3 regions of the Streptomyces sp. NPDC049970 genome follow, and region 1 is predicted to be linked to each of the others. Evidence: riboswitches for the same ligand, from Rfam matches in the RefSeq annotation. Region 1 holds a riboswitch; each other region holds the start of a gene.
The links. A riboswitch is a leader RNA that binds a small molecule or an ion and turns the genes downstream of it on or off. The one in region 1 is predicted to bind cobalamin.

Region 1 (4,410 bases):
GCAGCACGAGGGCGAAGGAGAACAGGGCCCCGACGAACGCGCCCGCCGAGACGGGCACCGCTCCCCCGCCGACGCCCAGGACCACGACCACGACCGCCCCGGTGGACGCGCCGGAGGAGACGCCGAGGACGAACGGATCGGCCAGCGGGTTGCGCAGCAGGGACTGCATCACGGTGCCGCACACCGCGAGCCCGGCCCCGCACACCGCGGCGAGCAGGGTGCGGGGCATGCGCAGGTTCCAGATGATGCCGTCCCGGATGGGGGTCAGCCGGGCCTCTCCGACGCCGAGGTGGGAGGCCACCGCGGACCACACGTCCGGGACGGAGATGCGCGCGGGGCCGATCGTGACGGCGACCGCGACGGACAGGAGGAGCAGGGCCGCACCGGCGGTCCACACCAGGCCGTCGCGCAGGACACCGGATCCGGCCGCCCGGCCGGTGGGCGCCGACTCGGGGGCGACGGTCGGCGCGGGTCGGGTGTCCGTCACTCCGCGAGTCCGAACGAGCGCAGCCCGGCCGCGACGCGTTCCACGCCCTCCACGGTCCGGATGCCGGGGTTCATGGCCTGGCCGCTGAGCAGGACGTACCGCTTGTGCCGCACGGCGTCCATGTTCCTGGTGGCGGGGTTGGACTCCAGGAACGCGATCTTCTTGCGGGCGCTCTCGGCGGTCTGCGACTTTCGGGTCAGGTCGCCGATGACCAGCACGTCGGGGTTGCGGTCCGCGACGGTCTCCCAGTTGATCTGGGGCCACTCCTCGTGCGTGTCGTCGAAGACGTTCTCCGCCCCGAGTTCCCCGGTGATGATGCCCGGAGCCCCGCAGCATCCCGCCAGGTAGGGGGATTCGGAGTTGGCGAACCAGTAGAGCAGCGTGGCGTCGGACGCGTCGGTCCGGGTGGTGGCCGCCGTGATCCGGGCCCTCAGCTCGGAGACGAGCGCGTCGCCCCGTTCCGGGACCCCGAACAGCCTTGCCAGGTCCCGCACTTCCGTGTAGACGCTGTCCATGGTCAGGGGCTCGGTGCGGGAACCGTCGCCGCTGCCGCTGTTGTCCTTGGCCGTGCAGTCGGCGGGCGAGACGTAGGTGGGCACTCCGAGGTCCTCGAACTGCTCGCGGGGCGCCACACCGCCCTTGCCGAGGGTCGACTCGAACGAGGCGCTGACGAAATCGGGTTCCAGGCCGAGGACCTTCTCCGACGAGGGGCGGTTCTCCGCGATGCGGGGGACCTTCGCGTTGGCCTTCTCCAGCCCCTCCATCACCGGGTCGGTCCAGGTGGAGGTGCCCGCCAGCCTGTCCTGGAGGCCGAGCGAGAGCAGGATCTCCGTCGATCCCTGGTCCAGGGAGACCGCGTGGTGCGGGGCGGCGGCGACGGTCACGGTGCGTCCGCAGTTCCTGAGCGTCACCGGGTAGCCGTCGGCGCCCGCGCCGTCTGCGGAGCGGGAGGAGCCGCCGCCGTTGCCGCCGCAGGCGGCCAGCAGGACAAGTCCCGCGATGAGCAGGGTGGTTCGGCGTACGGCGGTGGCTATGGGCGGCACGGAGTCCCTCGGCGTCTCTGGGCTCTTGCGCGAAGCCCGGTACGGAGTTCCGCTCCCGGTGCGGAAGCGGGTGCCAGCAGGTCTTCGGACTCGGGTTCGTCCGGGCGGAGCGCCTTCCCGGGGCACCCGAGGGTGTCCCAGTGGCCGTGGCCCCGCCCGTCCCCCTCACCGCTGCGCGTCAGCTCCGGATTCGCACCGGATTCCCTGACTCCACGTGGAGTACGACTGGCTTCTGCAAGTTATCACGCGGTGTTCCGACGGATTCCGGGACCGTGCCAGGAACGGCGGCGGGTGCGGCGGAGTCCGTCCCCGCGCACCCGCCGCCGGACGTCTCAGGGGTGGGGGCGAACCGATTCGCCGCCGGTCGCGGACGACTTCCCGCACCGGCGCGAGAGCACCGACACGGTTCCCCAGTAGGCCAGCAGGACGGCACGGAGGACCAGGATCTCCAGGCTCTCGCCCACCAGGCCGCGTGCCGTGCGGAGGCCGCTCATCGGGCCTCTCCCCCACCGGCGTGCCAGGATGCCCGGGGATCGTCGTACGCGTCGGCGTAACCGGGTCCCGCGATCGGCCAGTCGGCCAGCAGCTCGGCGGGCAGGGCGAAGGAGCCGGCCAGTTCCTGTGCGTGCGCGGCGACGGTCGCGACCAGTTCCTCGGCGGTCTCCGCGAGGGACTCGACCTGATCGCGGCTCAGGAACCCGGCGGCCAGCAGGTCGCCGCTGTTGCGGGCCACCCACTCGACGGCGAACAGCCGCTCCAGCTCCCCCAGCCGCTCCTTGGCCGCCCCTTCCGGCAGAGCGGAGCGCGCGTCGGAGAACGCCTCGGCGGCCTGGAGGTACGCGAAGGCCTCGACACCGCGCAGGGCCGGCCCCGAGGCCGCGTTCCACCGCCCGAGGGCGTCGGCGTCGGGCACCCGCAGCGCCCGGGCCCTGGCCCGGGCGAACCAGGTGTCCCGCACCGCGGCGAGGAGGGTGCGCAGGAAGCGCGGGTCGCTCAGGTCGCCGGGCCCAGGGACGGCGGTGGACTCCCGACCGGGGTCGGCGGCGAAGAGCATGTCGGCGGCCGCCTTGGCGTACAGGGCGATGTTGTCTCCCTCCGCGGTGATGGCGCCCTCCACCCCGGTGACCAGCTCGGTCATGCCGTTGTTCTCCAGCAGGGCCTGAGCACCGCAGCGTTCGCGGCTCTGCACGATGACCTCTCGGGCGCGCCAGGTGATCCAGGCCTTCGCCACGTCGACGAGCGTGCCGGCCTCCGTACGGCCGCTCTCGTCCGTACAGCTCTCCCACCGGTCCTGCGCTCTGAGGTGCAGGAGGCTCATGGCGAAGACCGTGGCCATGGCCGAGGCGAGCGGCCCGTGGTGGGTCCGGTAGGCGTTGACCGGCACCTTCGGTGTGCCCCGGGAACCGGAGACGAGCCGGTGGCCGCCGTACCGCACCGCGACCGCCAGGGTCGCGCGGGCCGAGCCCGCGGCGCAGGCGCTCATGGAGATCCGGCCGGGGGTGACCCGCCCGATGGTCGTCAGGAAGCGCCGCCGCCTGTCCCCGGGCCCGGTCCTGAACTCGCCCTGCGCGCCCGCTCCTTCGCCGTCGCCGAGCAGGGCGTCCCGCGCGAGGAACAGCTGGTCGAACGAGGTGAGGCAGTGGTCGACGGGGCTGCCCATCCGCGCCGGCAGCTGCCGGACCCGTACGCCCGGCAAGGGCCGCACGTCGTCGGTGAGCCGCACCAGGAAGAGGCGTACGCCGTGGTCCGTGCCGTCGGCCAGCAGGCGGGCGGCGACCAGACCGGACTTGGCACCGCCCGCGGGGCCGGTGTTGGGCATGAACTTCTGCGCGCCCGCGTTGGGGGTGTGCAGGACGAATCCGTCCCGTTCGCCGTCGTAGGTCGCGGTGGTCTCCATGGCCGCAGCGTTGTTGCCGTGGGCCACCTCCGTGCAGAGGTAGGTGCCGATGCGCCGCATGGAGAGGTAGTCGGAGAGGTCGCGGCGGCCGGCTCGGTCGTGGTCGAGGAGACTGCCGAGGAACAGGTTGTAGTGGATGCCCGCGACGGTGGTGAGCGCGGGGTCCACCGGGCCGAGCCAGGCGTGCAGGGCGGCCAGCGCCCGGAGGTCGGCGGCGAGGCGTGCTCCGCTGTCGAGCGACCGGTTGAGGATGCGCAGCCGGTCGTAGGCGAGTTCCAGTCGCTCCTCGGGTGTTCCCCCCGCGGGGCGGCGGAACGGTTCTGTGCTGATCAGCCGCTGCCAGAAGCCGTGCTCACGACGGAATTCGGGACCGAGGAGGACGCCGGTCAGCAGATCGGCGGTGGAGGGTGGGGCGGAGTCGGTAAGGGTCACGGTCATACCGAGTTGAACGACCGGGGTGGGGCGAGGACACCCTCGTCACCCGGGGGCAGGGACGCTGGTCAGAGCCGCTGCCAGCTCCGCCCGGTCGGGAGGCAGGGCGCCGGACCGCCCCACCGTGACGGCGGCGGACGCCACCGCGTGGCGCAGCACGTCTCCCAGCACGGCCGTGTCCATGGACCGCAGCCGGGTGCGGCCCCGCTCTCCGAGCAGCCCGCGCGAGGCGAGGGCGTGCAGCGTGCCGGACATGAAGGCGTCGCCGGCCCCCACCGTGTCCGCGACCCGGACGGACGGCGCGCCGACGCGCACCACCGTGTCGCGCAGGAACGCCAGCGCGCCGCCGGCACCCGTGGTGAGGAGGACCACGGCCGGCCCGGCGCGCAGCCAGCGGGCGGCGGCGTCTTCGGGTTCCTCGTCCGGGTACAGCCGGCGCAGGTCCTCGTCGCTGGCCTTGGCGATGTCGCAGACCGCGACGAAGCGCTCGGCCCGGCGTACCGCTCGGGCGCGGTCTCCCGTCAGCCCGGCACGCACGTTGGGGTCGTAGC
Region 2 (4,410 bases), on a different contig from region 1:
GGGACTCCACGTCGTCCTCGACGCGCTCGCCCAGCACCTGGAACCCGCCGCAGATTCCCAGCACCGGACGCCCCTCGGCGGCCCGCCGCAGCAGGGCGTCCGCCAGCCCGCGTTCCCGCAGCCAGGCCAGCGCCTTCACGGTGCCCCGCGTGCCGGGCACGACCACCAGGTCCGCGTCGGCGAGCTCCTCCGCCCGGTCCACGAACCGCACCACCACACCGGGCTCCGCGGCGAGCGCGTCCACATCGGTGAAGTTGGACATCAGCGGTACCGCGCACACCGCGACCCGCAGCACGTCCTCGCCGTGCGGGGGCGCCACCACCGACTCCCGTACGGTGCCGCGCATCGAGACCCGCAGCCCGTCCTCCTCGTCGATGCCCAGCCCGTGGGCGTACGGGAGCACACCGTAGCTCCGCCGTCCCGTGAGCCCGTGCAGCATGTCGAGGCCGGGCTCCAGCAGCGACACGTCCCCGCGGAACTTGTTGACGAGGTACCCGGCGACGAGCGACTGGTCCTCGGCGCTCAGCAGCGCCGTCGTACCGAAGAACGAGGCGAACACACCGCCCCGGTCGATGTCGCCCACCACCAGCACGGGGAAGCGCGCGGCCCGCGCGATGCCCATGTTCACTATGTCCGTACGCCGCAGGTTGATCTCGGCCGGACTGCCCGCCCCCTCGCAGATCACGGCGTCGTACGTACCCCGAAGCTGCTCAAGGCAGTCCACGACCGTGCCCAGCAGCGCCTCCTGACGCCCGCCGTGGTAGCCGCGGGCGCTCATCTCGCCGACCGGCCTGCCCATCAGGACCACCTGGCTCGACCGGTCGCTCCCGGGCTTGAGCAGCACCGGGTTCATCAGCGCCGACGGCTCCACCCGGGCGGCCTGTGCCTGCATCGCCTGGGCGCGGCCGATCTCCGCCCCCTCACGGGTGACGAACGAGTTCAGCGACATGTTCTGCGCCTTGAACGGCGCGACCTTCACCCCCCGGCGCACCAGCCACCGGCAGATCCCGGCCGTGACCACGCTCTTGCCCGCGTCCGACGTGGTGCCGGCGACCAGCAGCCCGCCGCTCATCTTCCCCTCCGTCCCATGGCCAGCCGCCCCGCCGCACACACGCCGAGGGCCAGCACACTCACCCGGCGCGACAGCCGCACCGCGCGTTCGATGTCGGTGACCCGCACGTCCCGGCCGGCCTCCCCGTTGAGTACCGGCCGGTGCTCGACCCGGCCGGCGTAGGCGAGGGTCCCGCCCAGCCGTACGCCGAGCGCCCCCGCGAAGGCGGCCTCCACCGGGCCCGCGTTGGGGCTCGGGTGCCTGTCCGCGTCGGCACGCCAGGCCCGGACGGCCTCGCGCGGGCGGCCCCCGGCGGCCACCGCGAGCGCCGCGGTGAGGCGGGCCCCCGGCCAGCCGGCCAGGTCGTCGAGCCGGGCCGACGCCCAGCCGTAGCGCCGGTTGCGGGCCGACCTGTGTCCCACCATGGCGTCGAGCGTGTTGACGGCCCGGAAGCCGACCAGCCCCGGCACCCCGCCGAGCGCGCCCCACACCAGGGCCCCCACCACGGCGTCGGAGGTGTTCTCGGCCACGGACTCCACCACCGCGCGGGCGATCTGAGGTCCGTCCAGCGCCTGTGGATCGCGGCCGCAGAGATGCGGCAGCCGCTCGCGGGCCAGCTCGACGTCCCCGGCGGCCAGGGCGCCGCCGATGGCGCGCGCCTCGCGGCCCAGCGACGTACCCCCGACGACGGACCAGGTGGCGGCGGCGGTCAGCGCCACGGCCGCGGCGGGGCGGTGGCGTACGGCGCGGGCGGCCAGCGCGGCGGCGCCCGTGGCACCCCCGGCGCAGACGAGCGCGTGCAGGGCGCCCCGGCCCCGGTGGTCGCGCCACAGCACGCTCTCGGCCACCGCGGCGGCTCGCCCGAAGGCGGCGACGGGGTGGCCCCGGCGGGGATCACCGAGCAGCAGGTCGCCGATCAGGCCGGCGGCGGCACCGTACGCGAAGATGCGGTCGGCTCGCACGGATCAGCAGGCCGTCGCGCCTCGAAGGGACCTCGTCACGGGTGGTGCGGGAAGGGACGCACGGCGGCCGGGCATGGCAGATGTCCTCACTCAGGGTCCGCGCCCTGGTTCGACGTGACCGGCGACGAGAGTCTCCTGGCTTCCGGATCCGCAGGTCCTCCGGCCTTCCAGCCCGCGGTCGCGGGCCGTGACTTCCGTGTGGAGGACTGCTCCCCGGTGACAGTGGCGGGACCGCGCCGGATTCGCACCGGCTTCCTCTCCTGTCGCCGTAATGGCCCGGGCAGTCCACCACGCTCTGCGAACGCCCGTCAACCTGCCGTTGACCTGCGAGGCTTCGGCGTGCCCGGACGCACACCGGGCCGGACACACGCACGGTGTGTCCGGCCCGGTGTCACGCACCGAGGAGGTTCAGGCGACGATCAGGTAGATCCCGTACGCGACCGCCACCGCGCACAGCGCGAAGCAGGCGTAGGCACCGGCGCGCGCCGGAGCGTGGGGACCGCCACCGCCCTGAGCCGTCGGCACCTGCCTGGCCAGGCCCAGGATGCCGAGGGTGAAGAGGCCGACGAGTGCGACGGTGATCACGAGGCTGACGCCGAAGACGGACGCGAGAGCTGCCCAGTCGATGTTCATACGGATCTGTCCTTACACCGTGGCCGGTCGGGCCGGGTCGGTCTGGGGGTCGGCCGGGGCGGGGATGGTGGCCTTGAGGTCCGGGACCAGCGTGCCGGCGGGCGGCGGGCTGACCGCCGCGATCGCGGTGGTCACGACGCCCGCGGGCTCGTTGACGTTGGTGTGGTCGACCGGCTTGCGGCGCGACAGCAGCCAGATGGCACCGGAGCCGGCGACGAGCACGACGGCCACCACGGCGACGCCCCAGGGGCCCTGCTTGGTGAGGAACTCCGCCCCGGCGCCGACCAGGCCGGCGGCCGGCAGCGTCAGGCCCCAGGCGATGAACATCCGGGTGGCGGTGGACCAGCGGACCACGCCTCCCTTGCGTCCGAGGCCTGCGCCCATCACCGCACCGGAGCAGGACTGCGTGGTGGAGAGGGAGAAGCCGAGGTGCGAGGAGGCCAGGATGACCGTGGCCGCGCTGGTCTGGGCCGCGAAGCCCTGCGGCGGCCGGAGCTCGGTGAGGCCGCTGCCCATGGTGCGGATGATGCGCCAGCCGCCGAGGTAGGTGCCCAGGGCGATCGCGACACCGGCGGAGGCGATGACCCAGACCGGCGGGTTCGAACCGGGGGCGAGGACGCCGCCGGTGACCAGGGCCAGGGTGATGATGCCCATGGTCTTCTGCGCGTCGTTGGTGCCGTGGGCGAGCGAGACGAGACCGGCCGAGGCGATCTGGCCGGCGCGGTAGCCCTTGGCGGTCGACTTCAGCTGCGCCTCGTCGGTGATCTTCCGGTTGAGGCGGTACGTCAGCTTCGTGGCCAGGAGCGCGGCCACGCCGGCGACGAGCGGCGCGGCGATCGCGGGCAGCAGGACCTTCGTGACGACGGTGCCGCCGTCGATGGAGGACCAGCCCGCCGACATCACCGCTGCGCCGATGAGGCCGCCGAAGAGCGCGTGCGACGAGCTGGAGGGCAGGCCGACCAGCCAGGTCAGCAGATTCCACAGGATGGCGCCGACGAGCGCGGCGAAGATGACCTCGGTTCTGAGGCCGTCCTCGTTGATGATCCCGCCGGAGATCGTCTTGGCGACCTCCACCGACAGGAACGCGCCGACGAGGTTGAGAACGGCGGACATGGCCACCGCTGTCTTGGGCTTGAGTGCGCCGGTCGAGATGGTGGTGGCCATCGCGTTGGCGGTGTCGTGGAAACCGTTCGTGAAATCGAACACGAGAGCTGTCACGATCACGATCGCGAGCAGCAGCGTGATGTGTTCCATTTACCCAGGCAATCGTTCGACGTCAGTGGCACGTGGAACGTAAGCAACCTGGGTGAACGGAAGATGAACTGGGCAGGGCGGCATGGTGACCCCAACCGTTCGCGGCGATTCCGCTTGTGTGCGCGACGGGTAGGCCGGACCGCCGTCGCCGGTGCGGGGACCGGCCCCTCCCGGTGCGAATGGTCCGCTTCCGCGCCGATTCGCCCCGACGGGAGACATGGCTCACGTGTGCCCGCGGAGGCGAACGGGACACCCTCCCTGCCCCTGCCGGGGGCGAGGGGGCGACCCCTAGGATCTCCGCATGAGCGACGGCGATCAGAGCGAGATCCAACAGGCGTGGGACGGTGTCGTCGCGACGGCCCGCAGGACGGCGGCGGAAGGGCTGGTCGTCGGCACCTCAGGCAACGTCTCGGCCCGGGTCGGCGGAATCGTCCTGGTCACCCCCAGCGGAGTGCCCTACGACCGGCTGGGCCCGGGGGACACGGTGGGCGTCGACCTCGAAGGCCGCCA
Region 3 (4,410 bases), on a different contig from region 1:
TCTGGGTGTCCGGCCGCACGCCGCCGGTGGTGAGCCGGAACGACTCGGTGGCCCAGTCCAGATAGGCGGGACGGTCCGCCGCGCGGAGCGGCAGGGTCTCGCGCAGAGCGGGCTCGTCCACCTGGATGACGGACGTGCCCGCGGCCTCCAGATCGCCGACCTCGTCGCGCAGGGCCAGCGCGACCTGGCGGGCGGTGTCACCGAGCGGCTGGTCGTCGCGGACGAAGGACCAGGCCAGCATGGTGACCGGTCCGGTCAGCATGCCCTTGACCGGGCGGTCGGTGAGGGACTGGGCGTACGTCGTCCAGCGCACCGTCATCGGATCGGGGCGGGAGATGTCGCCGGCCAGCACCGGGGGACGGACGTAGCGGGTGCCGTAGGACTGGACCCAGCCGTGCCGAGTGGCGAGGTACCCCGTCAGCTGCTCGGCGAAGTAGTGCACCATGTCGTTGCGCTCGGGCTCGCCGTGCACGAGGACGTCGATGCCGGTCCTCTCCTGGAAGGAGATCACCTCGCCGATCTCGGCCTCGATGCGCTCCTCGTACCCGGCGGTGCCGATGCGTCCGGCCCGCAGGTCCGCGCGGGCCGTGCGCAGTTCGTCGGTCTGCGGGAACGAGCCGATGGTGGTGGTCGGCAGCAACGGCAGTCCGAAGCGGGCACGCTGGGCGGCGGCGCGCTCCCCGTAGGGGAGGGAGCGACGGCCGTCGGAGCCGGTGACGGCATCGGCCCTGGCCTGTACGACCGGGTCGTAGATGACCGGGGAGTCGGCGCGGGAGGCGAGGTCGGCCTGGTTGGCGGTGATCTCCGCGGCGATGGCGTCGGTGCCCTCGGCGAGTCCCTTGGCCAGAGTGGCGATCTCCCCGGTCTTCTGCCTGGCGAAGGCGAGCCAGCGGAGGATCTCAGGATCGATGTCCTTCTCCGGCGCTGTGTCGAGGGGGACGTGCAGCAGTGAACAGGAGGAGGCGACGTCGACCCGGTCCGCGAGGCCGAGAAGCGTGGCAAGCGTGGTCAACGACTTCCCGTAGTCGTTGATCCAGACGTTGCGTCCGTTGACGACGCCGGCGACGAGCCGCCTGCCCGGCAGCCCGCCGGCTGCGGCGAGGTCGTCGAGATTGGCCGCAGCCGTGTCGGTGAAGTCGAGGGCGAGGCCCTCGACCGGGGCCTTCACCAGAACGGGGAGAGCCTCGCCGAGCCGGCCGAAGTAGGACGCGACGAGCAGCTTGGGCCGGTCGGTGAGAGCGCCGAGGTCCCGGTAGGTGCGGGCGACGGCGTTCAGCTCGGCGGATGTGCGGTCCTGGACCAGGGCGGGCTCGTCGAGCTGTACCCACTCCGCGCCGGCGGCGCGCAGATCTGCGAGAACCTCCGCGTAGACCGGCAGGAGCCGGTCCAGCAGGGTGAGCGGTTCGAAGCCGGCCGGCACCCCGGGGGCGGGCTTGGCGAGCAGAAGGTAGGTGACAGGGCCGACGAGCACCGGCCGGGCGGTGTGCCCGAGCGCGAGGGCTTCCCTCAGCTCGTCCACCTGCTTGGCCGAGTCCGCGGTGAACGTGGTGTCCGGGCCGAGTTCGGGGACGAGGTAGTGGTAGTTGGTGTCGAACCACTTGGTCATCTCCAGCGGCGCCACGTCCTGGGTGCCGCGTGCCATCGCGAAGTAGCCGTCGAGCCCGTCCGCGCGGACCGCCTCACTATGCCGCTGCGGGACGGCACCGACCATCACGCTGGTGTCCAGCACGTGGTCGTAGTACGAGAAGTCACCGGTCGGGACCTCGTCGATGCCGGCCTCCGCGAGCTGCTGCCAGTTGGTGCGGCGCAGTTCGGCCGCGGTGGCGCGCAGCGCGTCGGTGGTGACGTCGCCCTTCCAGTAGCCCTCGATGGCCTTCTTCAGTTCCCGGTTCTGTCCCTGCCGGGGGTAGCCGTGCACGGTGGCCTGGGCCGCCGCGGCTGCGGGCTGGGTTGTCACGGAGATCTCCTTCGCGAGATGAATCCCTGAGATCCCGGGGACGGGACGAGAGCGCGAAGGGGCGGCACACCCGGACGGTACGACAGCGCGCGACTCGACGCCCTGATCCGCCTGGTGTGTACGCCGACCCGCCCTCGAGGTCACCGGGATGTCCGCGCACGGTTCGTCCGCGCGCGGGCAGTTGGCAGGTCTTCGGACTCGCGGGCAGGCCCTCGTGAATGAGGACACCTAATGGCCGTCGCTTCCCAGGCCCGGTTCGTCGGACCCAGTGCGTATGACGGCGGTCGTTCCCGCTCACCGCTGCGGGGCAGTCCCGGAATTCCACCGGGTTCCCTCTTGCGACGCTCCCGCCTGGCGGACGGGGCGAACCAGCTGCGCCGACCACCCTACGGTGCCCTCGGAGCGAGCGGTGCATCCCTTCCGGTATTCGGATGGGTGAGGCGGGACACGAGCTCCGCGCGCCCTGGCTCCGACGGGGCATCGGTGGCCCGCCCGGAACGAGCCCTTCGGGCCTCGGAACGAGGGCGCGCGAATCGCCTTGCGCGGGACGATCCGAGGGGACCGCCACCGTCGGCCGTCGGCCCGGGGCACGACTCGACGGCCCCGCCTCAGGGGCGGTGCCGGGAGCCGAGACAGCCAGGCACGTACCGGCACTGAGGGCTCGTCACTTCCTCCAGAACAGGTGGTGTGCCACCCCGCTCGGGCTGGGAACGACCTCCAGGTGGAACCGGTCGAGCAGCTCATCGGGAGACTCCCAGAGCCGTACCCCGGACCCGAGCTTCATCGGCGAGACCGCCACGTGCATGGTGTCGACGAGGTCGGCGTCGAGGAACTGCCGGATGGTGGTGGCTCCGCCGCCGAGCCGGACGTCCTTGCCCTGCGCCGCCTCGCGGGCCTGTTCGAGGATCCCGGCAGGGTCACCGTCGACGAAGTGGAAGGTGGTGTCGGAGAGGGTGAGCGAAGGACGCTCGTGGTGGGTCAGGACGAACACCGGGGTGTGGAAGGGGGGCTCGTCACCCCACCAGCCCTGCCACTCATGGTCCTGCCAGGGCCCGCGTTGGGGACCGAACTTGTTGCGGCCCATGATCTCGGCGCCGATGTTGCGCGCGTAGTCCCGCGTGAGGTAGTCGTCCAGGCCCCGGCTCCCTCCGGGGTCGGTGCGCATGGGCCAACTCGCCGTGGCGCCGGCCCAGGCGAACAGTCTCTCGGGCTCGACGTGACCGAATGGCCTTTCGAGGGTCTGGTCCTCACCGGCCCCGATCCCGTCGCTCGAGACGTTGAAGTTCTGGACCCTCAGTAGTTGAGCCACCTGTTCCTCCTGTGTTGTCGACGACGATCGTGAGACCTGTGGGGCCGGGGAAACTCATCGCTGCGTCCGTGACGACTCGGAAGAGGACGCCGCGCCCGCAGGCCAGGGGCTGTGGGGGGGCTTCGGCGGAAGTCGAGCGGTCCGCAGGGCTTTGTCGAAGCGTTTCGACGCACCGTCGTCCCTCCGGGCTGCGCGACTTCCGGGGTACTTTGCGGCAGCCTAGGGCCTCGCGAGCGTTTTTCCCGTACCTGTCCGGACCATTGACACCCTGTGGTCCGGGTGCCATCGTCGAAACGCTTCAACGATCATGGCCGTGGGGCCGTTTCCCGCCGGGTGCGGTCGCCGTCGGCCGTGCCCGCCGTTGCCCGCACAGGCAGGCATCGGACGCCTGCCCCGTCGCGACGCGGGGGCCCCGGGCCGGACCCCGCAGCCCGAATCCCGTGAGGACGGACCATGGTGCTCTTCGACAATCCCGTGATACCCGGCTTCAGTCCGGACCCGAGCATCTGCCGCGTGGGCGAGGACTACTACGTGGCGACGTCCAGCTTCGAGTACGTGCCCGGGGTGCCGCTGTGGCACAGCCGTGACCTCGTGCACTGGCGGCTGGTCGGGCACGCCCTGGACCGTCCGTCGCAGGCGGACCTGCCGGACGGCACCCCGTCCTCGTGCGGCGTGTACGCCCCCACGCTCCGGTACCACGACGGAAGGTTCTGGATGATCACGACCGTCGTCGCCGGCGCGGGCACCGTCCTGGTGACCGCAGAGGACGTGGCAGGCCCGTGGTCGGATCCGGTGCCGGTCGGCATCCCCGGCATCGACCCCGATCTGGCGTGGGACGAGGAAGGGCGCTGCTGGTGCGTGTTCTCGCACGACGGGATCCGCGCGGTGCGCATCGATCCGGAGGCCGGCGAACTGCTGGGCGAGCCGGTTGCGGTGTGGTCGGGGACCGGGCTCCAGTACCCGGAGGGGCCGCACCTGTACCGCATCGGCGACTGGTGGTACCTGCTGCTGTCGGAGGGCGGGACGGAGCGCGGGCACGCGATGTCGGTGGCACGTTCCCGCACGCCGACCGGGCCGTTCGAACCGCATCCGGACAATCCCGTGCTGACCCATCGCAGCACCGGCCACCCGGTCCAGAACACCG

Region 2: another riboswitch for cobalamin. It lies ahead of AB0I83_RS29305 (cobalamin biosynthesis protein); the one in region 1 lies ahead of AB0I83_RS22885 (ABC transporter substrate-binding protein).
Region 3: another riboswitch for cobalamin. It lies ahead of metE (5-methyltetrahydropteroyltriglutamate--homocysteine S-methyltransferase); the one in region 1 lies ahead of AB0I83_RS22885 (ABC transporter substrate-binding protein).

Annotation. Positions count from the first base shown of each region.
Region 1 is NZ_JBFALP010000014.1:68,110-72,519, reverse strand. Features, by position in the region: gene AB0I83_RS22890 (iron chelate uptake ABC transporter family permease subunit) at 1-412, opposite strand, end outside; gene AB0I83_RS22885 (ABC transporter substrate-binding protein) at 484-1,530, opposite strand; cobalamin riboswitch at 1,588-1,775, opposite strand; gene AB0I83_RS22880 (hypothetical protein) at 1,863-2,024, opposite strand; gene AB0I83_RS22875 (acyl-CoA dehydrogenase) at 2,021-3,865, opposite strand; gene AB0I83_RS22870 (carbohydrate kinase) at 3,905-4,410, opposite strand, start outside.
Region 2 is NZ_JBFALP010000026.1:6,856-11,265, forward strand. Features, by position in the region: gene AB0I83_RS29300 (cobyric acid synthase) at 1-1,072, opposite strand, end outside; gene AB0I83_RS29305 (cobalamin biosynthesis protein) at 1,069-2,013, opposite strand; cobalamin riboswitch at 2,142-2,272, opposite strand; gene AB0I83_RS29310 (hypothetical protein) at 2,422-2,646, opposite strand; gene AB0I83_RS29315 (inorganic phosphate transporter) at 2,659-3,900, opposite strand; gene AB0I83_RS29320 (class II aldolase/adducin family protein) at 4,202-4,410, shown strand, end outside.
Region 3 is NZ_JBFALP010000006.1:326,354-330,763, reverse strand. Features, by position in the region: gene metE (5-methyltetrahydropteroyltriglutamate--homocysteine S-methyltransferase) at 1-1,957, opposite strand, end outside; cobalamin riboswitch at 2,140-2,328, opposite strand; gene AB0I83_RS14940 (dihydrofolate reductase family protein) at 2,622-3,266, opposite strand; gene AB0I83_RS14935 (glycoside hydrolase family 43 protein) at 3,720-4,410, shown strand, end outside.